DNA from 3 places in the Neobacillus sp. GCM10023253 genome. Region 3 is predicted to be linked to each of the others. Evidence: riboswitches for the same ligand, from Rfam matches in the RefSeq annotation. Region 3 holds a riboswitch; each other region holds the start of a gene.
What was found. A riboswitch is a leader RNA that binds a small molecule or an ion and turns the genes downstream of it on or off. The one in region 3 is predicted to bind thiamine pyrophosphate.
Positions count from the first base shown of each region.

Region 1 (10,752 bases), on a different contig from region 3:
AGTTAACCCCATGATCTTATCCATATCCTGCGATTTCGCAGATAACATTATGATCGGAACATTTCTGCTTTCTCTTATTTTCATGCAGGCATGAATTCCATCCAGCCGCGGCATCATGATATCCAATACAACCAAATGAACATTGTTCTCCTCGAGGTACTGTAATCCCTCGATCCCATCCGCTGCTTTTAAAACGGTATAACCTTCATTCGTAAGATAAATCCCGATTAAATCACGAATTTCCTTTTCATCATCAATAACGAGAATGGTTTCTTGGGCCATGTAAACCTCTCCTTTCTAACTTCCTAAAGTTTACTCCATTCCCCTTAAGAAAAAACAATGGAAATTCTGAAGAATTTCTGAAGTTGTACTTTATATCTTAAGAAAATCTTCAGAAGGAATCGCATTTTTCCTTAAGAAGTTTTTTGTAACATTATTGGTGTGATGGCCAGCTGATTTATTTGGGCACCTGGACCTATAGAACAAAAACACTTCAACAATATAAAGGAGTGGAGATGAATGAAAGATAAAATTTTAATATTAACTGGTAATTATGGTGATGGACATATTAAAGTAGCTCAAGCGCTTCATGAAGCGATAGCGATTCGATATCCGGATTTAGAACCGGTGATTGTTGACTTTATGGAATGGGTTCATCCTTATTCTAATCAAGTGAGCAGGTTTCTCTACCTCCAAGGTGTGAAAAAATTCCCGCAGCTGTATGGTTTTATTTATCAAAAAACACGCAAGGCAAACACTTTTTCTAAAATGATGAAGTCGATTTTCTCTACCGGACTTGGGCGGATGTTAGCATTGATGGAGGAAGTGAAACCGACTGTTGTAGTCAGTACGTTTCCTTTGGCAGCGGCAGTGATGTCCAAGTTGAAATCCTTCGGTTTAATTGATATTCCAAACGTCACAGCTATTACAGACCATACCAATCATAGCTGCTGGATTTATCCTTATACGGATCAATATATTGTTGGCTCTAAGCTGGTCCGTGATTCTCTGGTTGGTTTAGGAGTTGAAGAAAATCGCATCGCCGATACGGGAATTCCGATTCGGCAGCAATTTTCTCAGTTCATCGAACAGGAGGGAATTTTTCGAAAATATGATTTAGATCAGCACCTTCCTACAGTATTAGTCATGGGCGGCGGCTGCGGGATGATTGGTGATGGAAATTCCACCATACAGGAGATTGATGCATTACCGAATCCGGTACAATTAATCATTGTTTGTGGGCATAACGACAAGCTTCGTTTGCAATTAAAGGAAAAACTGAAGAATTCCAAGCATCGTATCCATCTCACTGGTTATATTAACTACGTTCATGAGTTAATGGCTATTTCCGATTTAATGATTACAAAGCCGGGTGGAGTCACAACGTTTGAAGCCATTGCAATGGAATTACCGATGCTTCTGTATAAACCAATCCCCGGTCAAGAACAGGATAACGCCAGATTTTTAGTTCAAGCAGGGGTGGCAGTTCAAGCTAAAACGGACCGTGATTTAAGCAAGCATTTGTCAAAATTACTAAGCAATCACGACCTGCTTCAACAGATGAGCGAGAATTCAAAACGATTTCATCCGAAAGAATCTGCGTTTGCATCAGCCGAAGTGATTAAGAAAACAAAAGAAAACAATAGCAGCCTGCAGAATCTAATCTATCTATTGGGTTGATTAGCTGCTAAGAAGGTGAAACATGGAGAATGTAATGAAAGAATCATCCAACATAAAAAATCCAATGGCTCGTTTACTATCATTTGGAAGCTTGTTGATCTTTTTACTACTAACCGGACTTTATTTATATTTCCTTCATACAGGAACGGCAAAAGAATGGCTGGAATCTATCCGCCATCTAGGGTTTTTCGGAATCATCCTGGGGATTATGATTCAAACAGTTGTCAATGTCATACCGGCACCCGGTGAATTCGTTTCGCTTTTTCTGATTGAAATATACGGACCCGTTGCGGGAGGTTTGTATTCCTGGATTGGCGGAATCGCTGGGGCAGTCCTTGCCTATTATTTATCTAATTGGATTGCCCGGCCAATCATTGAACCTTTGGCCAAGCCTTACCTGGAGAAAATAGATCACTGGCTGCAAAGACGAGGGGATGCTGGACTTTTGTTCATCCGTTTTGTCCCATTGGTGCCGTATCATTTTATTAACTATGCGGCAGGTATATTAGGAGTAGACAAACGGGCTTTTATCTGGACAACAGCCTTGGGGATATTGCCCTATACCATTTCGGTAAGCAGCCTATTTGCAGGGCTGCGATTTGGAAAATTGATGCCGTTTATCCTTGGTGGCACACTGTTTATTTTATCATCTGTGTTAAGTTTGGTTTTTAAAAGAAAGTTGGATTAGAAGGGGCGATTGAAGGATGTTTAACATCGTTCTTCTCATTTGTAGTTTTCTTTTTATATATTGGTTAATTCCTTATGTTCTAACGGCGGGATTTGGGATTGGTGTGTTAAAACGGAAATATGCCTCAGAAAAAATTGCCTTTACCTTTGACGACGGTCCGAATCCGATTTATACCCCACAGCTCTTGGACTTGTTAAAAATAAATAATATAAAAGCAACTTTTTTTGTCGTGGCATCGAAAGCGGAACAATACCCGGAGTTAATCGAAAGAATGCAAGCAGAGGGACATTTAATTGGCATTCATAATTACGTTCATAAGTCTAACTGGATCATGGATCCATGGATGGTTCGGCGTCAGTTAAACAAGAGTGCTTCCGTCATTGAAAGAATTACGGGAGAACGGCCGATCTATTATCGTCCGCCGTGGGGATTGTTAAATGTATTTGATTTTTTTCTTTTGAAACGATATAAAATCATTCTATGGTCGTTGATGGCAGAGGATTGGCGCAGTAAGGGCGGCAGTGAGAAAGTGGAAAAAAGGCTTTTACATGGAATGAAAAATGGTGACGTCATCCTTTTGCATGATTGTGGAAAAACCATTGGTGCGGATGAAGAGGCTCCCGTGAATACCATTCATGCATTAAAAGCTGTTTTTAAAGAGGTCTCAAGCCGAGGTATTTCTTGTGTAAGAATTGATCAAATATAGCCGGAAATATCGACCAACTCCATCGGTAAGGGTTGGTTTTTTCGTTACCCAAATCATTTGCATACAAATCACTTGTATACAAATGAATTTGGATATGTTATATTCTTACTAATCAGAAAATTTGAATAATAGTGGTGGTGAATTATGGAAAAAGCTGATATCTGTGTTCATTTTCTACTTGGAAAAGCATTGCAAAAGGTGAATCAAGTAAGTAAATCCAAATTATCCCCGTACGGTGTGACACCAGTTCAATATGCACTGCTTCGTCAGCTGTGGAGAAAGGATGGACAATTTAGTTTTGAATTAGCTGAACGACTTCTGCTAGACAGTGCGACCATAACAGGGATTATCGACCGCTTGGAACAAAACGGGTTTATTGACCGACGTGTTGATCCGAATGATCGGCGAAACAAGCTAGTTTTTCTGACAGAGAAAGGGAGGTCGATGGAGGTTCCATTATGTCAGAAGATGGAAGAGATGAATGAGGAAGTGATGTCTGATCTAAATGATATGGAGATTCAACAATTTAAAAAAATACTTTATGACATAGGCATCAAGAATAAGTAATGTAGAAAAAAGACTATGAGCAAAGGATGGTGACAACTTGAACGATAGAATTATTATACCAATATGGGCAATTGGCTCGTTTTTGGTGCTTATGAACACAACCATGTTTAACGTTGCCCTCCCAACCATCATACACCAGCTACACATAACAGCTGGTGAGGGTTCCTGGATTGTTTCGGGGTATTCCATTGTGTTTGCGTTGTCAACTGTCATCTTCAGTCGATTATCCGATTATGTGTCTATCCGGAAGCTGTTGTTTGTTGGTTTGACCCTGCTTGGGGCAGCATCCCTAATGGGGTTTTTCACACATAGCTTCGCGATTCTATTGGCTGCCCGGTTGGTTCAGGCAAGTGGTGCCGGTGCCGTGCCGGGATTAGGTATTGTTCTTGCAAGCCGTTACGTGCCATTCGAGCGCCGTGGACGGGCCATTACCATTATCGCCTCAGGGTCGTCCTTGGCGTTTGCGTTAGGACCCGTAATTGGTGGCGTGATTACACAGTTTATGGGCTGGAATGGACTGTTTCTAATCACCAGTCTGGTCATACCATTGGTTCCGGTCCTGTGGAGGCTGCTGCCACAAGAAATCCATACAGAATTCAGCTTTGATATCCCTGGTGCCGCCCTTACCGCCATTGCCGTGGTATCAATATTGATAAGCGTCATGCAATTATCCATATGGTTCCTGCTCCTTAGCTTCGGTGCACTTGTAGCGAACATTTGGCACTTACGCAAAGCAAAAAATCCATTTGTACTCCCCAACTTGTTTCATCATCATGGTTACCGCAAACTTTTGGTTGTTAGTTTTTGTGCTTTTATTCTGAATATGTCGATGCTCTTTATGCTGCCTTTATTGTTAGCGGATGGGTTTCATATGCCTGCAGGAGCTGTAGGGTTGATGATGTGTCCAGGATCGTTATTATCCGCCCTTATGATAAGGCGGGTCGGAAGATGGATTGACCAGTATGGTAACTACCGCTTCCTCATAATCGGGCATTTTCTTATGGCTGCAAGTATCATTATGATGACATTGCTGGTACAAGTATCGCCATACATCATAATGTTTGGTTATATCATATTCGCTCCGGCTCTTTCGACGATAATATCTGCTTTATCCAATGAGGTATCTCGCATTTTAGCCAAGGATCAGATTGGTTCTGGTATGGGGTTAAGTCAACTCAGCCAATTCTTTGGAGGGTCATTAGCAGTCGCAATTTGTGGCGTATTAATCAGCTGGCAAGCGAAAATACCTTTCATTTCCTCATTTCAGCACATTTATTTGCTGTTAATAGTCGTTCTTCTGGGATCGATCTCAATCCTATTTTGGTATGGAAAGCGAGCCCATAAAGGAGAAATCAATATTCAAGTTTAATAGAATTAAATTTTTAAAATTATATTTGGAAGGTGAATAGTATGAGTCGCTTAGAAGGTATGAAGAAAATGATGACAGGTGAAGTACCTATTGCACCAGTAGCGGAAGTACTTGGGTTTCAAGTGGTAGAGGTGGAGGAAGGCAGAGTTGTGATTGAAATGGAAGTTTCTGATCGGTTACATAACCCAATGGGGACGCTGCACGGCGGGATTCTGTGTGACATTGCGGATGCTGCGATGGGATATGCTTTTGTCACAACGCTCTCAGACGACGAACTGTTTACGACAGTTGAAATTAAATTTAATTTCCTTAAACCGATTTTTAAAGCGAAGCTTAGAGCAGAGGGGAAACTCATTAAGAAAGGCTCTACAGTGGGATTGCTGGAATGTCATGTATATGACGAAAAAGGAAGTCTAGTAGGGCATTCTACTAGTACATGTATGATATTAAAAGGAAATCCGGAACGAAAGCGAGTTCAGCTAAAATAAACCATGGGGACGGTTCTCATGCTTCCAAACCATGAGAACCGTCCCCGTGCGTCACCACTTGTGAATTTTGGTGGGGATTAATCGTAGCGGACTTGGTCTTCTCCTTCCACAATTAACTCCAATTCTGTTAAAAAGTTGAGTTGAAGCGGTGCCGGTAAACGCTCGATTATATCACTGATTTCAGGAAGATTTTCTGCATCATTGATAGTGGCTGGCGGTTGGTCCAATTGCTGAAACCAAATCTTTAATTCGTCAATAAACTCATAAAAATGCCTTTCAAACCGTTCGGCACATTCTTCACTTTCATCCTCTAGAGCGTTCTTCATCATTTCCCAATCCAGAAGGGTGGCTTCCAATTTCTCGTAAACAAGATTTATCACATTATCACTCCTTGGCTCTTAGTATCTAAGCGAAAGCTTAACAACAAGGCGTTCCTTGAACAAATACTGCTATGGTTTTGAGTATACAGAAGCAAACCTTTTAAGACAAAGGATTCGTCACTTGTTATGACTTTTGGTCTAATCTAAACTGCACAAGTCATATGCATGAATATAACGGAATTGAGGTGTGGGAATGAAAGCAGTTGTGTCCACAAAGTACGGTACTCCCGATGTTCTTATTTTAGGAGAGGTAGAAAAACCTATGCCTAAAGATGATCAGGTACTAGTAAAGGTCCACGCAGCATCTTTGAATTTTGGCAATCTAGTTCTTTTAAAAGGTGAACCGTTCTTAGCACGCTTTGCTTTTGGTCTGCTAAAACCAAAATACTCCATACCCGGAGGCGACATAGCAGGCCAGGTTGAGGCAGTAGGCAAAGATGTTACCCAGTTTCAACCAGGACAAGAGGTGTTTGGAGACCTATCCGCCTGTGGTTGGGGCGGTTTTGCTGAATATGTATCTGTTCCAGAAAAAGCATTAGCGTTAAAGCCGGAAAAACTGTCATTTGAGGAAGCCGCGGCGGTACCAATGGCAGCGGTCACAGCCTTACAAAGCATGCGCGATAAGGGTAAGATTCAAGCAGGACAAAAGGTTTTAGTCAATGGGGCGTCTGGCGGTGTAGGGACTTTCGCCGTTCAGATTGCCAAGTCCTTTGGTGCAGAGGTAACGGGGGTTTGCAGCACAAGAAATATAGATATTTTGCAGTCACTCGGTGCTGATCATGTGATTGATTATACAAAAGAGGATTTTACTAAAAAAATGACAAAATATGATCTGATTCTTGGGGTGAACGGACATCATCCGATTACTGATTATAAACAGGCCTTAACGAATAATGGAATTTTCGTTCATGTAGGAGGTTCAGGGGCTCAAATGTTTCAAGCAATGACGCTGGGGCCTTGGTTCTCCCTCTTTGGAAATAAAAAAATGGGCAGCTTTTTACAGAGGCAGAACCAAAGTGATTTAAATTTCATAAAAGAGCTTATCGAAGCTGGAAAAATTACACCAGTCATTGATAAAAGGTTTAAATTAAGTGAAATTCAGGAAGCATTCAAGTATTTTGAACAAGGGCATGCTCAAGGTAAGGTAGTTATTACAATTTGAAAACTATTAATTAAAAAATGCACCGTTTTTGCGGTACTTTTTAATTCTAATTCTGTTTAATAGGAAATGTAAGTTGAAAGGTAGTTAAGTGATTATCTGATATACATTCTATTTCACCGTGATGTTTCTCAACAATATTCTTACAAACGAATAAGCCGATACCTGTGCCTAGTTTCTTAGTAGTGAAGAAGGGTTCGAAAATTAATTGTACTGCTTCAAGATCGATAGTGGGGCCATTATTAGAAATACGAATTTTGATTTGGTGATCTTCTATATTTGTTTGAATATCAATTTTTCGCAGATTTTCTTCTTCACACACAGCGTCAACTGCATTTATTAATAGGTTTAGAAAAACTTGTTTTAACTCATTCCGATCGCCAGTAATACAAATATCAGCATCGATATTTGTATGAATTTGGACATTGCCATCGACGATGCTTGGATATAGGAAATCAAGCACTTCTTCTATTAATAAATGGATGGTAATGTCTTCATTCTGGCTTTCTGCCAGCGTGTTCAGTTTTGATGTATGAAGGAACTGAGTAATTCTGAACTTAAGTTGATCTAATTCTTGGCTGACGACATCTAAATATGGTAGATTAGGATGCTCGTGCTTTAATAGTTTTATAAAGCCCATAACGGAAGTGAGCGGGTTGCGAAATTCATGAACAAAGCTAGAAGACATTTGTCCAAGAATCGCCAACCGGTCCTTATGTGTTTGGGAAATAAATAAATTTTGTTCTTGTAGTTTCTTATCTTTGATTTCGGTGTACTTAGAAACAGCATAGAAACAGAATAAATCGAACTGTTTATTGACCAAGTCAATAATTGTCTGGAAATCTTCAGGCATGAGTCCGGAAAGGTTTAGGTATTTAATAATAATACTCCTACCCAGATTAACATTATAAACAAACTCCCCAATATTGATATTGGCCTCGACCCGTTCCAGGGCTACTTTGTGCGCCAATAATTTAACATCTTCTTCCGAGAATCCATTTAACATAGAATTTGTTATGAGATGGTACATTAAATGACCGTTCTTTAATATTAGCTCTGGTTTATCCCGGTAATGATGGATAATAATTTGCTCTTCCCAAAAATGTATAAACTTTTGTTCATTCTCAATTAGAAATTGGCCAACTTTTTTATCCATACACAGCCTGCTTTCCACTATTATAATGAGATTATAGCATAAAGTTTGAGGCATAGGGACGGTTCTCGTGCCTCAAAATAGGTGTAAATAAGAAATATTTCAAAGCAATTTGATGAAATGTACGAGCAAATATTAAGTTTGAAATGTTTGACTTTTTAGAATAAAATGTTACCATATATCCATATAAGGTAATCTTTTTAAATGAATATGAATCAAATCCGCTAGAGGTGCCTTTTTGAAAAGGCTGAGATTGAAGTGTGACTTCGGGACTCTATGAACCTGATCTGGTTAATGCCAGCGTAGGGAAGTGGACAACGGGATTTTTGGAGAGCAAAATTTTTATTTCTAAATTTCGGCCACTTTCTTACAAAAGGAAGTGGCTTTTTGTATTGCTTGTTTTGCGCTTCCTTAGACCAGCGAAATCCATTCAAAGGGGGGGAGTTGTATTTTTACTAGTCTAAAAGAAAAAGAGTTGCATCTTATATCCAATGGTAAAATGTCGATCCACCGATTGGCTGAAATAGCGAAGGATATTCATCCATTTGTAACTGCGCTACACTTGCGGGAAAAACAAAAATCAGCAAAGGAACTTTTTCAAGCAGTCGAACTTTTAACAAATGAAAACGTCCCTCCATCAAAAATCGTGATTAACGATCGGGTAGATGTTGCAATCGCGGCAAAGGCCCTTGGTGTTCAATTAGCCTATCATAGTTTAGATACAGCCTGTGTAAAGGAGCATTTTCCTCAACTTAGGGTCGGGACTTCCATTCACTCCTATGAAGAAGGACAAAATGCAAAAGAGAATGGAGCTGATTTCGTTCTATACGGTCATGTCTTCCCTTCGCAATCAAAACCAGGAAAGACCCCAAAAGGGCTAGAGGAATTAACACGGCTGTCACAGCTGAACATTCCGGTGATTGCCATTGGCGGGATAACGCAGGAGAATACGGAAGAGGTCCTACAGGCAGGGGCAACGGGTATCGCTGTCATGTCAGGTGTTTTAGATGCCCGGGACCCCTTATTAGCCGTAAAGTCTTACATACATGCATTTAGAGATGGAGGTGGGAAATATGGATCATACATTTGATGTTGCCATAATTGGAGGTGGTGTTAATGGAGCCTCGATTGCCAATCAGTTATCAAAGCTAGGAAGAAAAGTCATCATTATTGAGAAAGAACAAATCGGCTGCCAAGCATCAAGTGCTGCCGCCGGAATGCTGGCTGCGCAAGCTGAACTTGAATATGACGGTCCATTATTTCAGTTGGCGATAAAAAGTCAAGCAATGTTTTCGGCTCTCGCTAATGAATTATTGGAAACTACTGGTGTGGACATCGAGTTTGTCAATAAAGGGATGTTAAAAATTGCAGAAACCGAAGACATAGCAGAAGAAGTAAAAAAACAGGTCACCTTTCAAAAGAAATGGGATCCAACCATAAAATGGCTGGATGCGAAGGAATTACGAGAAATGGAACCGTCACTTTCACCAAGCGTACCTGGAGCGATGTATCTCCCGAACGATGGGCATGTACAGCCTGCAAAGTTAACGCAGGCGTTCGCAAAAGCGGCGGTCCATTTTGGTGCTAAAATACTTGAAAACACCGAAGTGCTATCTTTTCTTTATCAAAACGGTCAGGTGATAGGGGTGCAAACCACGAACGGAACCATCCTTAGTGATAACTTTGTTGTTGCGGCCGGTGCTTGGGCGGCCCAATTAATGCGTGAATCTGGTTTAGAGATGAACCTGTATCCTGTTAAAGGTGAGTGCTTTTCCGTTAAAACAGAAAGGCCAATTATCAATAGAACCATTTTTTCAGATAAACGCTGCTATCTTGTACCAAAAAAGAATGGAGAAATTTATATTGGTGCGACGATGATTGAACATACATTCGATAAAAAGGTAACAGCAAAAGGGATTGCCACTTTACTGGAAAGAGCAACCCAAATCATACCGCAAATTAAAGAGGCAGCGTGGGAGCGGGTGTGGGCTGGAATTCGGCCACAGACAGGTGATGGACTGCCTTACATTGGCGCGCATCCGAGGTGGAAGAATTTGTTTGTGGCAGCAGGGCATTTCCGCAATGGGATTCTACTTAGCCCGATTACAGGGAAACTAGTGGCTGAATTAATCGAAGGCAGACTGAAAGATGAGAATCTGCTATCAGCTTTCCGGCTCGACAGAAATATGTTGGTAGGAGGTAAACCATGAAGGTATTCTTAAATGGCGAATGGACCCAATTATCAGACAGTATGGTATTTGTTTCAGATGTTCTTCAGCATTTTGAAATCCATGATAAAGTCGTTGTGGTCGAAGTAAACGGTGAAATTTTAACCAAGCTGGAACACCAAAGTACTAGACTAGCAGATAAAGACCGAATTGAAATAGTCCATTTTGTAGGAGGCGGTTGATATGTTAAAAATTGGTCCATTATCCTTCCAATCTCGTTTATTGCTTGGGACAGGGAAGTATCCAAGCTTTGACATCCAAAAGCAGGCGGTCGAAGTGTCCGAAGCAGAAATCCTTACATTTGCAGTAAGACGGATGAATATTTTTGAAGCTA
Region 1 is NZ_JBHSHV010000015.1:166,226-176,977, forward strand. It holds gene ACFPA1_RS19415 (response regulator transcription factor) at 1-282, opposite strand, end outside; gene ACFPA1_RS19420 (MGDG synthase family glycosyltransferase) at 520-1,680, shown strand; gene ACFPA1_RS19425 (TVP38/TMEM64 family protein) at 1,703-2,368, shown strand; gene ACFPA1_RS19430 (polysaccharide deacetylase family protein) at 2,385-3,074, shown strand; gene ACFPA1_RS19435 (MarR family winged helix-turn-helix transcriptional regulator) at 3,219-3,641, shown strand; gene ACFPA1_RS19440 (MFS transporter) at 3,679-5,010, shown strand; gene ACFPA1_RS19445 (PaaI family thioesterase) at 5,052-5,498, shown strand; gene ACFPA1_RS19450 (hypothetical protein) at 5,576-5,878, opposite strand; gene ACFPA1_RS19455 (NAD(P)-dependent alcohol dehydrogenase) at 6,072-7,040, shown strand; gene ACFPA1_RS19460 (histidine kinase N-terminal domain-containing protein) at 7,087-8,193, opposite strand; TPP riboswitch at 8,407-8,516, shown strand; gene ACFPA1_RS19465 (thiamine phosphate synthase) at 8,666-9,280, shown strand; gene thiO (glycine oxidase ThiO) at 9,264-10,400, shown strand; gene thiS (sulfur carrier protein ThiS) at 10,397-10,600, shown strand; gene ACFPA1_RS19480 (thiazole synthase) at 10,602-10,752, shown strand, end outside.
Region 1: another riboswitch for thiamine pyrophosphate. It lies ahead of ACFPA1_RS19465 (thiamine phosphate synthase); the one in region 3 lies ahead of ACFPA1_RS05015 (acetylornithine deacetylase).

Region 2 (10,752 bases), on a different contig from region 3:
AAAAGGATCTTGGAAAAATGGCAGCTATTTTTCAGGCCCAAGATATTATGCTTCAGGATTGGTCTATTTATGCAAGGGAGCAGGCGGCTGGTATTGACGTGAAGGAATACGCGAATGTTTTACGGAAGAAGTTTCCCGACTGGCGTTGGACGGAGAGGACAACAGGCGAGGCGTGGGAAATGACGGCAGTATCCACAGCATCTAACCACCACACGGAAAAGCTACAATTCTTGGCAACCCGCACAAAACAACCTACGACTGCGTATATAGTATATAGTGTAAGGGGCAATGAGTGGAACGAGGCCTCTAAATCCTTTATCATGAGCGGTCAATTTGGAAATAGGCTAAATGACATATTTCGTGGTAAACCAACAGTTTTTTCTTGTATGAAAGGCGTTGTGAGTGATAAGATTGATAAGGCTTTAGAAAAAACGGCGAGTAAACTGATGTCGGGCTTTCAAGCTAAAGAGATCGAGGCGTTAAAAGAGGAGAATTTCATGTCTGTTTCGGCCAAGTCGCCGATGTTCTCAGACGATATTGACTTGAAAAATAATAACATGAATTTGCAAATTGGCTTACGCTCCGAAGGATTGGGCGGTCCGACTACGGTTGTAGTAGGAACCCCTATCATTACGATTGAATATTAATATAGAGAAAATGGACGCGGAGGGGAATACTCTTGGAAAAGATCATCGTCCGCGGCGGACAAAGGCTATACGGAACGGTTAAAGTTGAAGGAGCAAAAAATGCCGTTCTGCCTGTTATCGCTGCAACATTATTAGCAAGTGATGGAAAAAGTGTGATACGTGATGTACCGACACTCTCCGATGTATTTACAATTAATGAAGTGCTACGTAACCTAAACGCTGAAGTGGCTTTCGATAATAATACCGTTGTTGTTGATGCATCTAGAGTGTTAAAAGAGGAAGCGCCTTTTGAGTATGTTCGCAAAATGCGCGCGTCTGTGCTTGTCATGGGATCACTTCTTGCACGTAATGGCCGTGCCCGGGTGGCTTTGCCTGGCGGTTGTGCGATTGGATCCCGGCCGATTGACCAGCATTTGAAGGGTTTTGAAGCCATGGGTGCGAAGGTCAAGGTGGGCAATGGCTTTATCGAGGCGGAGGTTGAAGGCCGTCTGCATGGAGCAAAGGTTTATTTAGATTTCCCAAGTGTTGGCGCTACTGAAAACATTATGATGGCGGCAACGTTGGCTGTAGGTACAACTACAATTGAAAATGCCGCAAAAGAACCAGAAATCGTTGATTTAGCTAACTTTTTAAATAAAATGGGTGCGCGCGTGAAGGGTGCCGGCACTGGTACGCTTCGCATCGAGGGTGTCGATGTGTTGTTTGGCGCGGACCACAATATTATTCCGGACCGGATCGAGGCAGGCACGTTCATGACGGCGGCTGCGATTACGGGCGGAAATGTGCTTGTAAAGGGTGCAGTTCCGGAACATCTTTCTTCATTGATTGCGAAAATGGAGGAGATGGGTGTGACGATTATTGAGGAAGAGGATGGCGTTCGCGTCATCGGGCCTGAGCGCTTGAAGGCGGTCGACATCAAAACCATGCCGCATCCAGGCTTCCCGACTGATATGCAGTCACAGATGATGGCTTTGCTGCTTTGTGCAGATGGCACGTCAATGATTACGGAAACTGTGTTTGAAAATCGTTTTATGCATGTTGAGGAATTCCGCCGCATGAATGCCGATGTAAAAATTGAAGGTCGTTCTGTGATTTTAAATGGTCCTTCTAACTTACAAGGCGCCGAAGTGGCGGCAACAGACCTTCGTGCTGCAGCTGCACTGATTTTAACCGGGCTGGTTGCTGAAGGTGTAACACGCGTAACTGAATTGAAGCATTTGGACCGCGGCTACGTGAATTTCCACGAAAAGCTTGCCGGCTTAGGTGCTGACATCGAGCGTGTGAAGGAAGCAGATGAAACCTTTATCGAACTTGGAAAATATGTTACGGATCTAAATGCCTAAGGGGCGTGCAAAGTTCCATTTTAAAATTGGACTAAATGCCGCGGGTGTTTAGTTCTATACTCAGCTTAAATCCTATTTTAAGGGTACAACTGAACACAACCAAAGCAACGGGGCCTGGAATAACGGGTCCTGTTTTTTTGTGTCTGTTTAGGGGGTGTTGCGGGTTGTCCACAAGCGGTTTCGGTTTTTATTATAAATAACGTGGAATTATACCCAATTGTGTCTGATAACTCTGTGGATAAGTCGAATAACTCTGTGATTTGTGGATAACTTTTCAACGAGTTGATTTTTTGAAAAAGAAGTAATAAATGCTTGTCTGCCTCCATATGTTGTAATGTGACGCATCCCGGGCGCAAGTGGGCTGTGAATTTACAAACTGGAGGCACAATCATGAAAAATATCAAACCACTCATCGTACTAGCAGCATTTCTTATTGCCTTGACACTGATTATCCCCGCTGTGTTGGTATTGCCTTTTTCGAGCGAGAAGGCGAGCGGCAAGCTGGGCGAGGATCTCGCCAAGAAGCAGCCGGCGGCGCAGGAAACTACTTCCCCATCCTCTGACGCGGCAATTGACGTGGCCGTGTTCCGCACCGCCAAATCTGCGATTGAAGAAACCCCATTGGAGGATTACCTTGTTGGGGTAGTCGCTGCCGAGATGCCGGCGGATTTCAATGAGGAGGCGCTCAAGGCCCAGGCGCTGACGGCGAGGACGTATATTGTTAATCGGTTGGTTAAAGGGGATACGATTGGTGCCCCAAAAGGTTCGCAGGTAACGGACACCCCACAGCTCCATCAAGCCTACATAGATGACGCTCAGCAAAGGAAGAACTGGGGAAAAGATTATGAATGGAAAAAGAAAAAGATTATGGAGGCTGTTCGGTCAACGAGCGGACAGATTTTGACTTATAATGGCGAGCCAATTGATGCGTTGTTTTTCTCCACCAGCAACGGCTTTACGGAGAACTCGGAGGACTACTGGTCTGGAAGTATCCCGTATTTGCGAAGTGTTTCAAGTCCTTGGGATAAGGATTCCCCTAAATTCACCAATCAGAAGGTTGTAACCGTGAAAGAGTTTGAATCACGGCTTGGCGTGAAAATAGGGTCAAGTAATGCGCTTGGAAAAATTGTCGCCCGGACCGAGGGCAAGCGCGTGGCGAAGGTTGACTTTAATGGCAAGGTATTGACCGGAAGAAACATCCGCGATAAGTTGGACTTGAAGTCATCCGACTTTTCGTGGGAGCGTAAGGGGAATAATATTGTGATCACCACACGCGGCAATGGCCACGGCGTGGGCATGAGCCAGTACGGCGCGAACGGAATGGCCGCGGAGGGCAAGAACTACAAGGATATCGTCCAGTACTACTACAAGGGCGTAGAGGTCACCTCGGCGGAGAACATGATGGCGACGATTACGGCGAAGAAATAGGGTGTGTGTGTGGAAGCCAGGCGTGTGGGGGTGCCTGGCTTTTTTGTGTGGGTGCTGGGTGTAATTAATTGGTTGTCGACGAGTAAAATTTAGATTTGGGCGAGTAAATCGCAAAAGTTGGCGAGTAAATTTTAGTTTTAGGCGAGTAAACTGGGCAAAGTGACGAGTAAATGGAAAAAGGTAATCTAAAAATGACCTAATTCGAAGTGAGATATCCATATTTAAGGAAAAAACAGGTGGAGTGGCGGTTGAATTTTAAAATAGGTAATTAAAAAAGATGGGTGGAGATCATAAAATAGCAGAAAGTTACCTGCGCCAGGCTGACCGCCTGGCTTTTTTCATGTTTAGATCCTGGTTGGCGAGTAAAATCCAGATTTGGGCGAGTAAATCGCAAATGTTGGCGAGTAAAAGTCAATATTAGACGAGTAAATCACAAAATTAGACGAGTAAACCAACTAGCAGCAATATCCCTAGTCTAAAAATTCAAAAAGTTGTCAAAGTAATTGTCGATTTTTGGAGTAAAAGGTTTGGATAGTAATTTTAGAAAGGAATGATGCATTTGCGTGAGAAAGACTATGATATTTCGCGGACCATTCTTAAATGTGAGGCACTTTTAAGAAGAATTACCCCTAATCATCCAACAAAACCTGATGTGACGGAGAAATTACGTACCAAGAAGGCTGGGGAAAAGGGTGAACGTTCACTGGAATTTCACTTGAGTATGCTGTCTGACTCAAGGTATCACATTTTTAATGGGCTCCGCCTTAAACTAGGCAAATACTTCTTTCAAATCGACACCTTCATCCTCTCTCCATCCTTTGGATTTAGCCTCGAATCGAAAAACAGGTCGGGGGAAATCACTTATAAAAAAGATTTCAATCAAGTATTTTGTAAAAAGAATGGTGTAGAGGAAAGAATCAAAAATCCTATATTGCAGGCAAGGCTGCAGATCATTAAGCTGCAAAAATGGCTGAAGGAGCACAATTGTCCGGATATACCGCTGCAATACTTTGTTGTAAATACAAATGAAAAAACAATCATTAGACTAGAATCACGCGATGATAGGATTGTTCACCATCTTTGCAACAGCGAATGCCTCATGGATAAGATAGAGCAACTGGCAGGCTACTACAAAACGGACAAGCTGAGTGACAAAGATATAAAAAAAATTAAACGTCTCCTATTAACAAATCACACACCCGAAGACCCCGATATTCTTCAAATGTTTCACCTTACTCCAATGGATGTTCTTACAGGTGTTCAATGTCCCGAATGCTTTTTTCTCGCAATGGTATATAAAAATGGAATTTGGTGTTGTCCGAGATGTGAGGCAAATTCTAAAACTGCGCACATACAAGCGATCCATGATTACTTTCTTTTAATTAAACCTACAATAACCAATTCGGAACTTCGTGCTTTCCTCCATCTAAATTCAATCCATGTAGCCAGAAAGATTCTTAAATCTATGAAATTGCCGTACACTGGCAAGTTTAAAGACCGCGTCTATCATCAGCCGCCTTATATTTTTTCGAAAAAGTAAAACCACCGCCAACCAGCAGTGGTTTAAGAAACAGACCGAACGCGGCCTAGCAGCTTCGCCAGCCCCTCAAATTTACCCTTAAACAGCGCACCGCGAATAAAATAGTAGCAGACGCTGATGCCGAGGAAGTCCTTAAACAGGTCAAATAGCGACGCGGAGCGGTATGGATAGAACGATTGGTGGATTTCGTCACTGATGCCGTAGAAGGCCGCAAACAGGGCACAGGCCAAGTTCCAGCCTGGTGTAAAACTGAAACCGGCGACAGCATTGCTGCGCAGGTCAGCGTCACCGCGTCTAAACGTCAAACATGCGAGGACTAGTAATACATATAAAATCGCAAACTCTATTAAATGCAACGATTCTTTAATAGTGTGGTCAATATTCGAATCGGGCAGGCGCACGAAGTGGTCCGATGGCAGGCTCGATTGAATAAAGATGGCTGCCATATAAAGCACGGGCAGGACCCGCAGCACCCATTTTAAAGCTTTCATGAAACAATTCCCCCTAAAAATTTTTCAAAAAGATGCATAAAAACGCAGGCGATTACAAAAAATAAAATTTTTTTCAGACTAGTGTATATAATTCTAGTTATCTGTTCAGAATGATTGCTGAGGTGATGAAAATGAGAGAGGAAGAAAACAAACGATCTTCTCAAAGTTCCAGCGTAAAACGCTTTTTCAAGAAGCGTTGGGTATTTCCAGCCATCTATATCGCAAGTGCAGCAATCATTTTAACAGGTGTTCTTTGGTATCAGTCCAGTGCAGGAGACTCAGACAAATACGATTACAAGTCTACTGATATTACTGGCAAAAAGACCAACCCGCCTGCAGTTGAAGTTAACTCGGCTTTAGAAAACGTCAAAATGCCGGTGAAGGATGCAGCATCAGCAGTGATCAAGACAAAGTTCTATGATTTCACAGCCAAAGCTGAAGACCAGGAAGCCGCATTAGTATTCTACGAGAACACATACAACCCAAATACTGGTGTCGACATCACCATGAAGGACGGCGAAACGTTTGATGTATTAGCATCACTCAGCGGAACTGTCACTCGTGTTGAAGAAGACGCGGTGCTTGGAAATGTCATCGAAATTGAACACGACAAAGGTATTGTAACACAATATCAGTCTGTGAAAGACATTAAAGTTGAAGTTGGCGACAAGGTAAAACAGGGAGATGTTCTTGCCAAGGCTGGGCAAAGCATGTTCAATGAAAAAGCTGGAACACACGTCCATTTTGAAATTCGTAAGGATGGCGTCGCGGTTAACCCTAGTAAGTATATCGACAAACCGGTAAGCACTTTACAAGAAGCGACTCCTTCAAACAGCAAGGAATCTATGCAAACAACTCCTAGCGAAAAAAAGCAGCAGGAGTTGGAGGATCCAGCTGGCTCCGACGACCAGTCTTCCGATAAGGAAACGGACGACGGCAAGAGCAAAGAAGACGAGTCCACTAACTCAAAAGAAAAGACAAATTCTTAATATTGAAACTGTAAGTAAGGGGAAGGGGATACTTTCCTCTTTTTTTTTGTGTTTTTTTCAAAAAAAAGAATCTGGCCCGCCTGCCAGATTCCGCACATTAAGCAAAAAAATAGGACCCGGCCGATTGCCGGATCCAACACGATATATTAAAAGGGGGGGTTATGAAAAAGTGTGACTGAGATTGTCCTTTTCACACTCTTATCTTACCCTCCAGATATGAACAAACTATGAACAAAAGGTGAAAGTTTGAAAAACAGTTATGAGAATTATCTGTTCCGATAACCACAAAGTTTACCAAAAGGCTTTTCATTTTCAAAAATTTCTGATATATTTACGAATGTAAGATTATAACTTAATATTGTTTGAAATGCTCTACTGGGGGGGTCCGATGGCTCGGACTGAGAGAAGAATGCATAAATTCTTTGACCCTTTGAACCTGATCTGGATTATACCAGCGTAGGGAAGTAGTATCAAAGGTGTCTGTGTTTAATTTGGGTACCGCTACTTTTGGATGAAAAAATCAGGTTCTGTGAAAACAGAACCTTTTTGTATTGTCCTCCATTACTTTCCAGTAATGAACTGCGCTGTAACTCCCAGAGTGCAAAATCAAACCATTTTGAAGGAGGAAGTTACATGCAGAAGCAAGTGGAAGGGAACATCGAGTTAAAATCACAATTCACTGGAAGTAAAAAGGTATATGTCGAAGGGGCAAGACCCGATCTTAAGGTTCCGATGAGAGAAATTCAACTTAGTCGAACCGTTGCTGCTTTTGGAGAAGAAGAAAATGAGCCTGTTCGGGTCTATGATACGAGCGGCCCCTACACAGATTTGAATTATCAGGTCGATATTCAAAGCGGACTTCCAGCATTACGTAAGAATTGGATTCTCGAGCGGAATGATGTGGAGGCATATGTTGGAAGAGAAATAAAGGCCAAGGATAACGGATACCATGAAGGGGACCAACGTGCATCGCTTGAATGGTATCCCAATGTAAATAAAACACCCCTAAAAGCTAAAGCAGGAAAAAATGTCACCCAGATGCATTATGCCAAAAAAGGCATTATTACCCCTGAAATGGAGTACATAGCCATTCGTGAACATAGGGAACCGGAATTTGTTCGTGCGGAAGTTGCCAGCGGGAGAGCGATTATCCCAGCCAATATCAATCACCCAGAAAGCGAACCGATGATTATAGGACGAAACTTTCATGTGAAAATTAATGCAAATATCGGGAATTCGGCTGTTACCTCCTCTATAGAGGAAGAGGTTGAAAAAATGACGTGGGCAACTCGCTGGGGCGCCGACACCATCATGGATTTATCAACGGGAAAAAATATTCATACAACGAGAGAATGGATCATTCGCAATTCTCCCGTACCAGTTGGAACGGTCCCAATCTATCAGGCACTCGAGAAGGTAAATGGGATTGCCGAGAATTTAACATGGGAAATTTACCGTGATACTTTAATTGAACAGGCGGAACAAGGCGTCGATTATTTTACGATCCATGCCGGCGTTTTGCTGCGATATATTCCTTTAACGGCAAAACGGACAACGGGCATTGTATCCCGCGGCGGCTCGATTTTGGCGCAATGGTGCTTGGCTCATCATAAGGAGAATTTCCTCTATACTCATTTTGAAGAAATATGTGAAATCCTGAAACAATATGATATCTCTGTTTCTCTTGGAGACGGGCTCCGTCCAGGCAGTATTGCCGATGCAAATGATGAAGCACAATTCGCAGAGCTTGAAACGCTCGGAGAATTAACAGACATTGCCTGGAAACATGATGTGCAGGTGATGATTGAAGGGCCTGGTCATGTACCAATGCATATGATCAAAGAGAACGTCGATAAGCAAATGGAAATTTGTAAAGAAGCTCCATTTTATACGTTAGGACCTTTAACCACCGATATCGCACCAGGATATGATCATATTACTTCAGCAATCGGAGCAGCGATGATCGGCTGGTTCGGAACAGCGATGCTCTGTTATGTGACACCCAAAGAGCATCTGGGCTTACCGAACAAAGATGATGTCCGGGAAGGAGTCATTGCTTATAAAATTGCCGCTCATGCCGCTGATTTGGCCAAAGGGCACCCCGGTGCGCAAAAAAGAGACAACGCGTTATCGAAAGCCCGTTTCGAATTCAGATGGGAAGACCAGTTTAATCTTTCTTTGGATCCGGAGCGTGCAAGGGAATACCATGACGAAACATTGCCATCGGAGGGGGCAAAAACAGCCCATTTTTGCTCCATGTGCGGGCCAAAGTTCTGTTCGATGAGAATATCACATGATATTCGGGAAAAGGCAGCGAGTAAAGAAGTGGACATTGAAGAAGGCATGAGGAAAAAAGCGGAGGAATTTATTCATGATGGATCAAGAATTTACCGTTGAGACGAATTCCATTAAGGTAATAAAAATGAATGAAGAAATAGATATCCTAAAACAAAAAATTCATATCTTGGAAAAGGAAATTGAAAACATCCAGCAACATTGCCGGCATCTATTTTCCGAAACATACGGTATGAGGAAATGCCGAAAGTGCGGTTTCGCAGAAAGCACCTATTATTAATTTCATTCACCTAGTTACAAAGCAAATCCCGGTTTAATAGCCGGGGTTTTTTAATGCCGCTATTTTCCTTAGGAGTTTTGTCCTGAAATTGGCGGTGGGGTGTTTTTGTTGCGGTAGATTGGAGGGCTTGGGCATATGTTAAAGAGTCAGCTGATTATACCTGGAATACAGGATGACCTACGTTGCTTTGATGAGAAATCTGTCTAAGGTTGTGTTAAAATGGTAAAAAAAGGAGGGGTTTGCCTTGAAAAAAGTTGCCGGGCTGTTGCTTGCCGTGGTGCTGGGTGTTTTGCTTGCCAGCTGCAGCAAGGAGCCAACGCCGCAGGATCGATTTTCCGAGTACATAGCCTTATGGAATAAGCAGAAGTTTGCTGACATGTATAATTACCTTTCGAATGATGCCAAAAAGAAAATCTCGAAAGAGGACTTTACGAACCGCTATAAGAAAATCTACGACGATTTACAGATTACTGACCTCAAGATTGACTTCAAAAAACCGAAAGACGATAAACAGGCGGATAAAGAGCAAGCCAAGTATTCTTTTACCGCTAAAATGAATAGTGTCGCGGGGCCGATTGATTTTACCGAAGAAGCCCAGTTGAAAAAGGAAAAAAAGGACGATAAGGAAAACTGGTTTGTGGACTGGAATCCGGGGTTCATTTTTCCAAAAATGCAGGAGGGAGACAAGCTGAGCTTGAGCACGGTGCCGGCGAAACGGGGCGAAATTGTTGACCGGAACGGCACGGGGCTGGCGGTGAACGGCCAGGTGTACGAGGTCGGGGTGACGGCCGGGGACATTGCCGCGCCGGTGAAGGAGCAGCTGGCTTCTTTGTTGAAGATGACGCCGGATCAGGTCGACAAGGCGTTGAAGGCGAGCTGGGTACAGCCGGGGATGTTTGTGCCTTTGAAGAAGGTGTCGATGGACGATTCTGAGCGGATTGCTCAGCTCGTGGCGCTCGAGCCAGTGAAGACGCGCAAGGTGGACGCGCGGATTTATCCGTACAAGGAGGCCGCGGCGCAGCTGATTGGCTATGTCGGGTCGATTACCGCGGATGAGCTCGAGAAGCGCAAGGACAAGGGCTACACGAGCCGCGATGTGATTGGGAAGCGCGGACTGGAGCAGGTGCTGGATGAGCAGCTGAAGGGCCAGAGCGGCGTGAAGATTGTGATTAAGAAGAAGGCCGGTGGCGAGGAAGTGCTCGCGGAAAAGCCGGTTGCCGATGGAAAAAATGTCAAGCTGACGATTGATGCGGATTTGCAGGCGGTGGTGTATGCAGAGATGGCTGGTGGTGCAGGTGCGGCTGGTTCCGGGGCTACTGGAACTGCTGGGGCTCCGGCTGGCGAGGTTGGGACGGCGGCAGCGATGAATCCGGTGACAGGGGAAACATTGGCGCTCGTCAGCAGCCCGTCATTTGACCCGAATCAGGCTTCATTGGGCTTTACCGCCGACGAATGGAAGGCGCTACAGGACGATGCCCGCCAGCCGCTGTTAACGCGCTTTAAACAGGCATTTGCGCCGGGCTCGGTGATGAAGCCGATTACGGCCGCTGTAGGGCTCGCAAGCGGCGCGATTAAGCCGGACGAGGGCGTGCAGATCCTCGGTCCGAAATGGCAGAAGGATGCGTCCTGGGGCGGCTATTTCGTGACCCGGGTGCACGAGGGCAGCCCAATCAATCTCGAAAAAGCGTTGGTGTTCTCTGATAATATTTATTTTGCACAGGCAGCGCTGAAAATGGGGA
Region 2 is NZ_JBHSHV010000027.1:245,376-256,127, forward strand. It holds gene ACFPA1_RS24740 (YwmB family TATA-box binding protein) at 1-647, shown strand, start outside; gene murA (UDP-N-acetylglucosamine 1-carboxyvinyltransferase) at 680-1,990, shown strand; gene spoIID (stage II sporulation protein D) at 2,381-3,418, shown strand; gene ACFPA1_RS24755 (nuclease-related domain-containing protein) at 3,978-4,958, shown strand; gene ACFPA1_RS24760 (VanZ family protein) at 4,982-5,449, opposite strand; gene ACFPA1_RS24765 (peptidoglycan DD-metalloendopeptidase family protein) at 5,581-6,438, shown strand; TPP riboswitch at 6,806-6,918, shown strand; gene thiC (phosphomethylpyrimidine synthase ThiC) at 7,072-8,835, shown strand; gene ACFPA1_RS24775 (hypothetical protein) at 8,810-9,013, shown strand; gene ACFPA1_RS24780 (penicillin-binding transpeptidase domain-containing protein) at 9,258-10,752, shown strand, end outside.
Region 2: another riboswitch for thiamine pyrophosphate. It lies ahead of thiC (phosphomethylpyrimidine synthase ThiC); the one in region 3 lies ahead of ACFPA1_RS05015 (acetylornithine deacetylase).

Region 3 (10,752 bases):
GTATGGTACAGCCCATGAACCAATAAATCCAACATACGTCCCTACCGCTCCAAAATGACAGAAAAAAGCTGCCCATGCCTGACGATTTGAAAAAATACGGCGCAGCATCACCAAGGTTTTTTCCTGCCTCGGCTGTTTTTTAAGATAAGACTTTTGCGGCTTGGTTTGGTTCAGGCCCATTTGATTTGGCTTCATGACCAAAACGTAATATAAAAGAATTCCAGTAAGGCAGAGAATAATACCCGTTGTCAAAAAAGGCGATCTCCAGCCAAAGGAGGCAATGAATGCAGAGAAGGGAACTGTCGCCAATAAAAACCCTAAGCTTCCGGCCATTCCTGCTAAGCCAAGCAATTTTACAAATTCATTGGCTCTAAACCACCTGCTTAAAATCAACACCAAATTGACCCAAATGGCGGCATCCCCTATTCCTACCAGCAATCTTGCCGCAAAAAGGATGGCTTCATTCGAGGCAGTACTATAAATAATTGTCCCAAGCCCCGTTAGGAGGGTACCGCCAATAAGAAAATAATTTGGACCCAAACGGTCAGATAAAATCCCAATCGGAATTTGCAGTCCGGCATACGCCAAAAACTGTATACTTGCCAACAAACCAATCGTGGCTGCTGGTAAATGGAAATCCTTCATTAATTGATCCGAAATTAATCCAGGTGCTGTTCTTTGACTTACAATGATAAAATACGTAAACAACACTGCCGTAAAAACTACCCATCTATACTTGCTATTTCGTTTTTCCAATGTTTCATACCCCTGTTGTATTGATTATTTCCCTTATTATACTCCATATTTCCCTAGATGAATTCCCTAATTTCCGATGGAGGCGGTTACATATAAAAAAATTTCAGTTCTCGAAATAATTGCTATTTGTGATTCCCGTCACCCCGTTCCCTCATCCATTTTTACTAAAATAAAGCTACAGGGGAAGGTGATAAAATTGGAAAAAAGAATATCTAATTTTTCTATTTTTGAGAATTACCATGATAGGCAGGTCGTTTTAAACTACTATGAGGACGAAGATTTTTTATGGAAAAGAGATGGGTTTCATTTTGATAAAATACAATTTTTAAATGGAGTGCTTTTATTTACAAAAAAAGATGGAAAAACCTTTTCCATTTCCATTAAGGATTATGAAACCGTATCACTAAATACTGATTTTCAAAACTACTTCATGTTACGCAAGGGCTGTGACCGTATGGAAATGTATTTTCCAAATTGAACCGTCGAGAAAGGGTATTTTTTTCGGCAATTTTTTATTTTGTAAAAACCTAAATTACCAACCTTTAGTTGTTTATCCCTGCTAACTGGCCTGTTGATTTCCGCTCCGGGCACTCGCTTTCCGCGGGGAGCTCCTGGAGCCTCCTCGGCGCTTTGGCGCCTGCGGGGTCTCCAGTGACCTCTATATCCCGCAGGAGTCGAGTGCCCTCCGCTCCAATCAACAGGGAGGCAAATCAACCTAAGTTTTGCAACACACCTTTTCCGTCCTTGCAAAGTGTGTTGCAATCTTTTTCATATCTTGACAGACTGTAATAAGGTGAGTCTGTTCTCTTACATTATTCAATGCCCGTAACTAAGAAGAAAATTGAAACCAATCTATATGTAAATCAAGCGAAAAAGGTTGTCGTCTGGACTAATCCATCGATAGAAACAAATTCATGTTCACTATGGCAATACTCTTTTGGCTTGAACATTGAATTCACCACTTATTTTAATTGAGTTGTAGAACTTTATTGAATACACCTGTTGATTGGCGCGGAAGGCACGAAGACTCCTGCGGGAGTACGGGGCAGGGGAGACCCCGCAGGAGCTTTAGCGACGAGGAGGCTCCCCGGCACGCCCGCGGAAAGCGAAGTGCCGGGAGCGCCAATCAACAGACTTGTTGAAAAGACTGATATTAATAATATAATATCAAATTAACGCGGTTAATCATTAAAGAATATGAGTAAAATAAAAGGCTGTCGATAGTTTCTTGACAGCCTGGGGGACCAAGAAAGGTCCCTGTTTTTATTGTTTCGTTATTTTTGAAGGATTATTAATTTTATATAACACGGGCACTTCGACAGTGAACTCCTCCGCCGCGTCCTTCCCTTTTGCAAGTTTTTTTGCGGCCACCTTCCCATCGAATTCGAGCATATCTCCAGGGGCAAGCTCAAACTTTTTCAATGTTTTGCTGTGGCTGCACCAGGCAAGCCCTAGATCGAGAGGATTTTCCTGGACGATTCGGACATTTTCAAGGACAACGACTTCATCGTTTTCCTCGTTAAACGCGTTGTAGGTCAGGGCGAATTGCTTCACAGTGGCTGTAAAATGCACTTTATCTGCAGGCAGCTCTATTTTAAGCGCCTTTTCCTTTTTAGGTTTAGCCTCCTTCACTTTTGCCGGTTTGGCCGGCTCGGCTTGGGAGTTGATTCCCTTTCTTTCTGCTTTACTTTCCAGGTCGATTTTTGCAGATTCCTCCTGACTAACTGCGGTATCTACTTCCTCTACCTTCACATCCCGATCCTCCAGCGTAAGCATACTTTCCTTCCCGAAACTTGCCTGCTGCATTTCCTTTAAATAAGCCGGGTGAATACAGCTAAGGTTTCCATCTGAAAATTCTATTACAAGGGTGTAGTTTTGATTTCCGTACATTTCATAGCCTTTTATGCTTACCAGGCATTGAAATCCTCTGTCCTTATACCAAAATTCTTTTTTTGCTGCTGACAACCCCCATTCCTTCAACTTCCCTTTAAAATCCTCTTCGCTTTGAAAGCTCTCATATTCTCCCATTGGCGGTATGTATTGGGTTAACTTCTTTTTCGTCAATTGAGACTGCTGTGCTGCCAAATATTGCACATCCTTCCATTATTAATTTGTATTTTATTATAGCATGTTCTTCTTGACTGGCCTAAAAACAGCTACAGTGATGATGGGTTTATTTTTTGAAAAATACTTAGTGCAACGAAGATTTTTGGATGTATAATAGCTTTGTATATTTAAAGATGAACGGTGGAGACAGATGCGTACTTATAATGAAAAAATCAGCATATATCATGGAATGGTGTCGACAGTTGCAACAAACTTGGCAAGCAATTATTTTCCTATCTTTGCTATTTCCATCCTTGGGGCGAGCAATTATCAGGTCGGATTAATCAGTTCTCTGCCGCCGCTTGTCGCCCTCATTATGACCATTCCTGCTGCTGTTATCTTAAATCGGTTGGAAGAGCAAAAGAAAACCGTTGCCTTGTCCGTTCTCTGGGCAAGGGTATTGTTTTTATTGCTCATTGGTGTGGTTTATTTGCAGTCATCCATGCAGGCATGGACATTTTTATTGATTATTGCCTTAATGAATGTTCCCGGTACCATTTCAAACGTAGGCTGGCAGACATTAATCAGCGGGATGATTTCCGAAGAACGAAGAGGTACATTTTTCAGCGACCGTAACCGGCTTTTAACGTTGGTAGGAATGGTAACAACACTGATTATCGGGATTGTCATGAAGAAAGAAACAGATAACGCGGCTGCATACCAGACCTTATTTTTTATGGCCGTTACCTTTGGTGTACTGGAAGTTGTTTTCTTAATGAAGCATAAGGAAACGATAAAGTCAAAACAGGTGAAGGAACCGAAGAATTCTTCGATGGATTGGTCAATTTTTAAGGACCGGGGCTATAAATGGTTTCTGATCGCTGCCCTTTGTTTTAATTTCACTTGGCAAATGGCTTGGGGTCTATTCAATATTTATAACGTAAAATATGCTCATGCCACGATTCTGTGGATTAGTATTTTCTCTGTTGCGAATCAGCTAGTACAAATATTTTCCTATCCGCTCTGGAAAAAATGGGCGGATCAAAAATCCAATACATTAATGCTCGTGTGGGTGGCAGCTGGAATGGCTACTGCGCCTTTCTTAAATGCTCTATCTACGAACCTTTATTATTTAACGTTTGTCAGCATGACTTCGGGATTCTTTGTATCAGGGACCGTGCTGCTGTTGTTTAACCTATTGCTTGAGCAATCACCGAAGGAAAAGAGAACCTATTGCATTACAACCTACAACGTTCTCCTCTCCTTCGTCGCCTTCATCGCACCGCAAATCGGCATCTGGCTGCTCGAAATCGGCGGAATCATCACCGCCCTCAACATCAGCACCGTATTTAGATTCATGAGCGCCCTCGTCTTTCTGCTCATGTACATGAAATCCTTGAAAGTGTCAATGAAGGTATCTCAATGAAGGTTTTAATCCGTACGAAGGTGTCAGGCACCTCTTGATGACAATGTCCCCCTGAGACGGACGCATAATATGGAAATTGCTCTTAAAAAGTTGGGGTTTTTATCCCAACTTTTTGTTTTTCAAACTAGGCAGTGAAGAATTTATTTTAAGTGTCACAACTAAGGATTATTCATAATGTAAAGGTAGGCTGATATCTGATTTCGGGGGGGAAAATATGATTCGTATCAATAATCAGGTTGTTAAGGCAGAGGAGCTTTATAAACAAATCACCAACCAAGAGCAGCGTAAAATAATAAAACAAATGACTGCTTATGAAGAGGTTTATTCGTATCAAACCGTGGAGCAGCTTAAATTCGAACTGACTTTTCGGTCCAATACGATGAGAGCTGCCCGTGAACTGAACAAGAGCGGCGCAATATTTACAACCTTTACCTATGCAATCTGCAATAAAAAATATTGGGACCGGCTCGGCAACGGAGGGTTCCTACTGAAGCCAGGAGCAAGTCCTTCGACTGCTATTCTAGACATCTTAAAAAACGGAAAGCTGTATGCTTTTGAGTGTTCCACTGCTATAGCCATTGTTTTATATATTGCTACCCTTTATTCAATTGGCAGAACGCGGTTTGATTTGCTGTTTGAACGCCTATATTTAATGGACTGGCAATTTGATGAGGATTTGCCAATCTACCAAAAATTCGGTGATGATTATTTACCAGGAGATGCTCTTCATTTCAACAATCCAGATTTCAGTCCAAAGGAACCTCATTGGAGAGCGGAAAATGTCATCTATTTTGGCGGCGATCAATACTATGGCCACGGAATCGGTATCCGAAACGCCAAAGTCATTATAGACTTCCTAAACAAAAAACGAAAACCCAGCCCCAACCACTCAGCCTACCTGATGAACATGATCTCTCGCCCAAATTATTCATATTTTCTAACATATCAGTAATGGTTTCAGGCACCGCGCGTGGACATTTGTCCACTTACGGTGCCTGACCATGACATCAAGATTATTATTTATTAAAAGTTAATATAGGCATCTTCTGGTTTGATATCTTTATTGATGATTTTGGTATCCTTTAGCCATTTAGCAGCATGTTCCCAGACTACAGAATCCTGGTAGCCGAACGGCTTATCTCCTGCATCCATCAACGGCAGCAGAATTTCGAGGCTCTTCGTCTCGATGTCCTTTTCCAGTGGCGATGATTTGTCTTCATGCTTTAATAGAATGGACAGCCCCTCTTCCGGATGGTCCGCAACATATTTTTGTCCATCTCTTATGGCAGCCATAAACTTCTTAAATACTTCAGGTTTTTCCTTTAACCCTTTTTCACTTCCTACCAGCACCAATTCATAATAGTCTGGTACACCATAATCTGCTGGATTTAACGTACGCATTGGGTGTCCCTCTTTATCAAGCAATAATTTCTCATGATTGATATAGCCGCCAATCAAGGCATCGGTTTTTTTCGTAGCCATCGCCGGAATCAAGTCCCAGCCGACATCGACCATTTTTATCTTTCCAGCATCTCCGCCATCTGCCTTTACCATCGTTTGAATGATCGCCTCATCTAAGGGAATCGATGGATAGCCGATGGTCCGTCCAGCCAAATCCTTCGGTGATTGAATCGGGATATCGGCTGCAACCATTAATTGGTTAAGCGGATGTCTAACGAGAGCAGCGAATGACCGGACAGGAATATCCTCTCCACGTGCTACTAATACCTGCGGCTGGTAACTGATCGCCATGTCAAATTTACCAGCGGCCACAAGTTTTAAAGGATCGTTCGTGTCTGCAGGCATTTGAATGTCGACATCCAGTCCTTGTTTTTTGAAATAGCCCTTTTCCTGTGCTGCAAAAAGAAACGAGTGAACGGCATTCGGATACCAGTCAAGCATCAAGCTGACTTTCTGGAGGCCCTCCTCTTTAGCGGGGGACTTATCGGCCCCTGCCTTCCCGCATGCGCTAACCAACAGAAGCAGCAAACTCACCATAACCAATAAACTTTTTTTCACAATAATAACTTCCTTTCAGCAAATTAACGAATCTTATTTTTTATTAACTTTTTTTCTAGTAAGCTTATAAACAAAAACAATACAATTCCCATTAAAGAAAGCAGAAAAATAGCTGCAAAGACCGAATCTGACTGGAGATTTGAAGACATCCTCCGGCTAAAATAGCCCAGCCCTTCACTTGCCCCCAGCCACTCTCCGATAGTGGCGCCGACGACACAATAAACCACCGCCATCTTCAAACCGGACATGATGGATGGCAAGGCCATCGGAACCTGCACCTTTTTAAAAATTGTCCAGCGTCCGGCCCCCATTGTTAACAGTAATTCACGATATTCGCTTCCGCCCGCCTTCAACCCGTCATAAGTACTCACAACGATTGGGAAAAAGGATACCAATATTGTCACAGCAACCTTGCTCCATATCGTGTAGCCGAACCACATGATAAAAATCGGCGAAATGGCAATCATCGGGATCGTTTGCGAGATGATTAGAAAAGGATAAAGCACTTTTTCTAATATCTTAGAAAAATGCATACTAACGCCTAATAGCAGCCCTCCTATAAGCGAAATTCCAAAGCCAATCAAAACCTCTAAGAATGTCGCTGGTAAATGCTCGCCCAAAAGAATCTCACGATTATTCACAAGTGACTCGCCGATTGCCGTAGGTGCAGGCAATATAAATGACGGCACCATTCCAGCTTCAACTACCCACTGCCAAATATTGATTAAACAAATGGCCGTCAGCAAAAACAAACCGTATTCTCCGGCCCATCTTTTCCATTTACTCCTCATGTTGTATCAGCCGCTCCAATTCTTTACGCATCGAAATAAACTCTGGTTGATAAATAGATTCTGAATTTCGTGGTCTTGGCAGGTTGACCTTGTATTCCAAGACTCCTCTATTTTGAAGGAGAAGAATTCTATCGCTTAATAAAATTGCCTCCTCGAGATCATGTGTGATGAACAGGACGGTCTTTTTAAGCTCACCCCATAGCCCCAATAACCAGCTATGCATGGTTCGTTTCGTTAACGAATCCAGCGCCCCAAACGGTTCATCCAACAATAAAAGTTCCCTGCCTGTCATAATGGTCCGTAAAAAGGCGACACGCTGTTTCATTCCCCCTGATAATTCATCTGGATAAGCATTCTCATATTCCTTAAGGCCAAAACGGGATAACCAAGCACGGATTTCGTGTGCCTTTTCCCGCTTGTCCTCTTTCGCGATTTCTGAGGGCAACAGCACGTTTTCCATTACCGTCCGCCAAGGCAGCATTAAATCTTTTTGCGGCATATAGCCAACTTTTCCTAGTCTGCCTGAGGATAGATTCCCAGCAATTTGTATTTTTCCCTGGCCCGGTTTAAGCAGTCCGGTAATTAATTTAAAAAGTGTACTTTTCCCTGACCCGCTTGGGCCAATAAGGGAAACAAACTCCCCCGCCTTTAAATCGAGCGAAAGCTGTTGAAAAATCGGCTGCATATCCCTATCAAACGTATATGTTAAATCTTCGATGTGTAACATATTTGAATTAGACAGGCCAATCTCCTCCCTCATAGACCATGTCCCAGAACATATACTCAAACCTGGATGTGGTGAGAAAATGCTCTTCTAAAACCGCCAATTCTCGCTCTGGTTTTCCTTCCGTTAATTTATCTAACAAATCGATTAGCCAGAGAGCCAGCGACCCGAATTCATCAGAAGAGTACATTTTCACCCAGTCGCCGTATAATAGATGATCGCTAGAGTTTTGATAGTTTTCTGCTAGCATTTTACCGATTTCCCAATAGCTCCACATACATGGCAGCAGACTTGATATTAATTCCTCCAAAGAACCATTTTGAGCCACATTTAACATGTAGCGGGTGTAAGCTAAATTAATCGGAGTAGGTTCGGTGCCTTCAAGATCCTGTTCCGTAATTCCAAACCGTTTCGCATACTCGCGGTGCAGGTCCATTTCACCATGTAAGGTTTCATCTAAAAGCTTTGCAAAAGCTGCCATGGTCTCAACATCTCTCGCCTTCACCGTTCCAAACGCAAACAACTTTGAATAGTCAATAAGAAACACATAGTCCTGCTTCATATAGCGGATAAAAGATTCGACCGGAAGATCGCCACGTCCCAACCCGACTACGAATGGATGCTCATGTGTTTTCTCCCAAATTCCCTTAACTTTTTCAAAAAGCCGATCAGAAAATTTCATTGGCTATACTCCTCCTTTAGTGTGTTGCACCAGACAGCAATAAATTGAGCTAACACTTTTGTAAAGTCTAACAATTGCCGAATCTCGACCTTCTCATTAACAGCATGGGCATCCTCTAGTTTTCCCGGCCCAAAAATAACTGTCGGAATTCCTGCACGGCCAAGCCAGCCTGCATCTGTTACCGTCGTTGACATATCCAGTACAGGCTTTTTCATAAGCGTTTTTTCAAAGGAGCTTGCCAGCATTCGGGTTCCTGAATGGTCCACATCAAGCTCCAAGGAAGGAAATATTTCACCACGATCGATTATCATGGATTTACCGCCCCAAACAAATTCCGGTGGATTGTCACGAAGCCATGGATCCGCAGCTGCCACTGCACCAATATGTTGCTCAATCTCCTTTATAATCTCTTCGTAATCTTCATTTGGGTAGAAATGAACGGTAACCCACAAGGCGCAGCGGTCGGCAACAAACGCAGCATGCCTTCCGCCCTCGATTACAGCAGGATTAATTGTATTCATACCTGGTGGAAAACCTTCGTAACTTTTTGTCACAGCCCAGTGGCGTTCAAGGTCTTGAAGGCCTTCGATGATTTTCGTCATTTTTTCAATCGCACTGGCACCATTGATGCCCCCGCCGGCATGAATCAGCCTTCTCCTCATCCCATCATGATAGGTTTCTTTGCTTTGAATCGTTATCCAGCCGGTTATGACGCCGCCCTGCCCTTGAATATGTAAATCACTTGTGTCAACTACCACTGCATAGTCAGCAGAATAGCCCCTTTCCAAACAAGCAAGCGTTCCTGCCTCGCCAACTTCTTCTCCGATAACAGACTGAAATTGCAAATCTCCTTTAAGCGGAACCCCAAGCTCTTTTAAAAGTTTTATAGCAATGAGGGATGCGGCAATACCGCCTTTCATGTCGGCAACACCGCGTCCATATATATAAGAATCCTTGATTCTGGCAGAAAACGGGTCCGCCCCCCATTCCTTCTCGTCGCCAACCTCAGCAACATCCACATGTCCATTGACAATTAAGCTGCTATATTGCTCAGAGGATTCACCCTTTAAAATTCCAACCACATTCGAATCCCCAGGATATACTTCCCACATATCGGTATGAAATCCCATGTCTCCTAAATAGCTTTTAAGAAACTCCTGGATTCCCGTTGTATTCCGGGCCGGAGGACTTTCAGTCGGAAACGCAATTAGGTCGCTCAAAAGTTTAAGCAGTTCGGCTTCCCTAGCTTCCACTTCTTGTCCGATCGTTTCTATTAAATTTTCCAGACAAACCATTCCTAAAGCCTCCTAAATTCATTCTAGGTTTTAAAAAAATAACACCCACTCTTTATAGCAAGGGTAAGAGTGGGTTCTGATCGTTCCACTTCCCTCCGCTGGAATCATCCAGTTCAGGTTCAAAGGGTTCGGAGCTGTGCCCATCTCAAGCCTTTTAGGCTTCCCCCAGTGAAGGTTCTATTTAGTTACTGTGATATTTTTCTCGCCAAGCCGCACTTTCTTCCTTAAGAAAATCGTTAAAATCACAAATCCAAGCAGTGCTCCCGCAAAGGAACTGAAAATAAATAATGGGATAAACCCGAATAGAGTTGCTTTCTGCCCGAGGATTAGGGTTGCAATAGGATAGGAAAGCAATGCTCCAAGAATTCCCGTCCCAATAACTTCTCCTATAACAGCAAAGTAGATTTTTCTAGTTTTCCAAAATAATAGTCCGGCTAGAAATGCCCCGACCATGCTTCCAGGAAACGCAAAAAGCGAACCTGTGCCCATCATATTCCGAAGCAGGGAAACACAAAAGGCCTGGGCCACGGCATAATAAGGGCCCAACAGAACAGCGGAAAGAACGTTTAAAAAATGCTGCATTGGAAAAACCTTTGTAAAGCCAATCGGAATCACGACCAAATTACTTGAAAGAGTCCCCATCGCAATCATCATGGCAGTTAACGTAAGCTTATACGTTTTTTTCATGACCTCTTCACTCCCCTACACTTTTTCGCAAAGCCTTTGCAGCTAAGTGCGGTGAATCGGCAAGGCTGATGGCAGTAATAACTGAAACGCCATCCGCTCCGGCTTCCACGACAGTTGCCGCATTTTCACTTGTAATCCCGCCAATTCCAACAATCGGTACAGCAATTCCTTGGCTTCGCAGTTCCTCGATCAGGGTAGTCCCTCTTGATGGCTTTGCATCGGCCTTCGTTTTTGTTGGATAAACCGGTCCAATTCCGAAATAATCGGCACCAGCGCTAAGTGCTGCTTCGGCCTCCTCCGGCGTATGAACGGATACACCAAGAATT
Region 3 is NZ_JBHSHV010000003.1:960,487-971,238, reverse strand. It holds gene ACFPA1_RS05060 (MFS transporter) at 1-756, opposite strand, end outside; gene ACFPA1_RS05055 (hypothetical protein) at 953-1,234, shown strand; gene ACFPA1_RS05050 (hypothetical protein) at 2,020-2,850, opposite strand; gene ACFPA1_RS05045 (MFS transporter) at 3,014-4,228, shown strand; gene ACFPA1_RS05040 (protein-glutamine gamma-glutamyltransferase) at 4,443-5,180, shown strand; gene ACFPA1_RS05035 (ABC transporter substrate-binding protein) at 5,252-6,247, opposite strand; gene ACFPA1_RS05030 (ABC transporter permease) at 6,271-7,038, opposite strand; gene ACFPA1_RS05025 (ABC transporter ATP-binding protein) at 7,028-7,798, opposite strand; gene tenA (thiaminase II) at 7,773-8,444, opposite strand; gene ACFPA1_RS05015 (acetylornithine deacetylase) at 8,441-9,739, opposite strand; TPP riboswitch at 9,813-9,916, opposite strand; gene thiW (energy coupling factor transporter S component ThiW) at 9,917-10,426, opposite strand; gene thiE (thiamine phosphate synthase) at 10,434-10,752, opposite strand, start outside.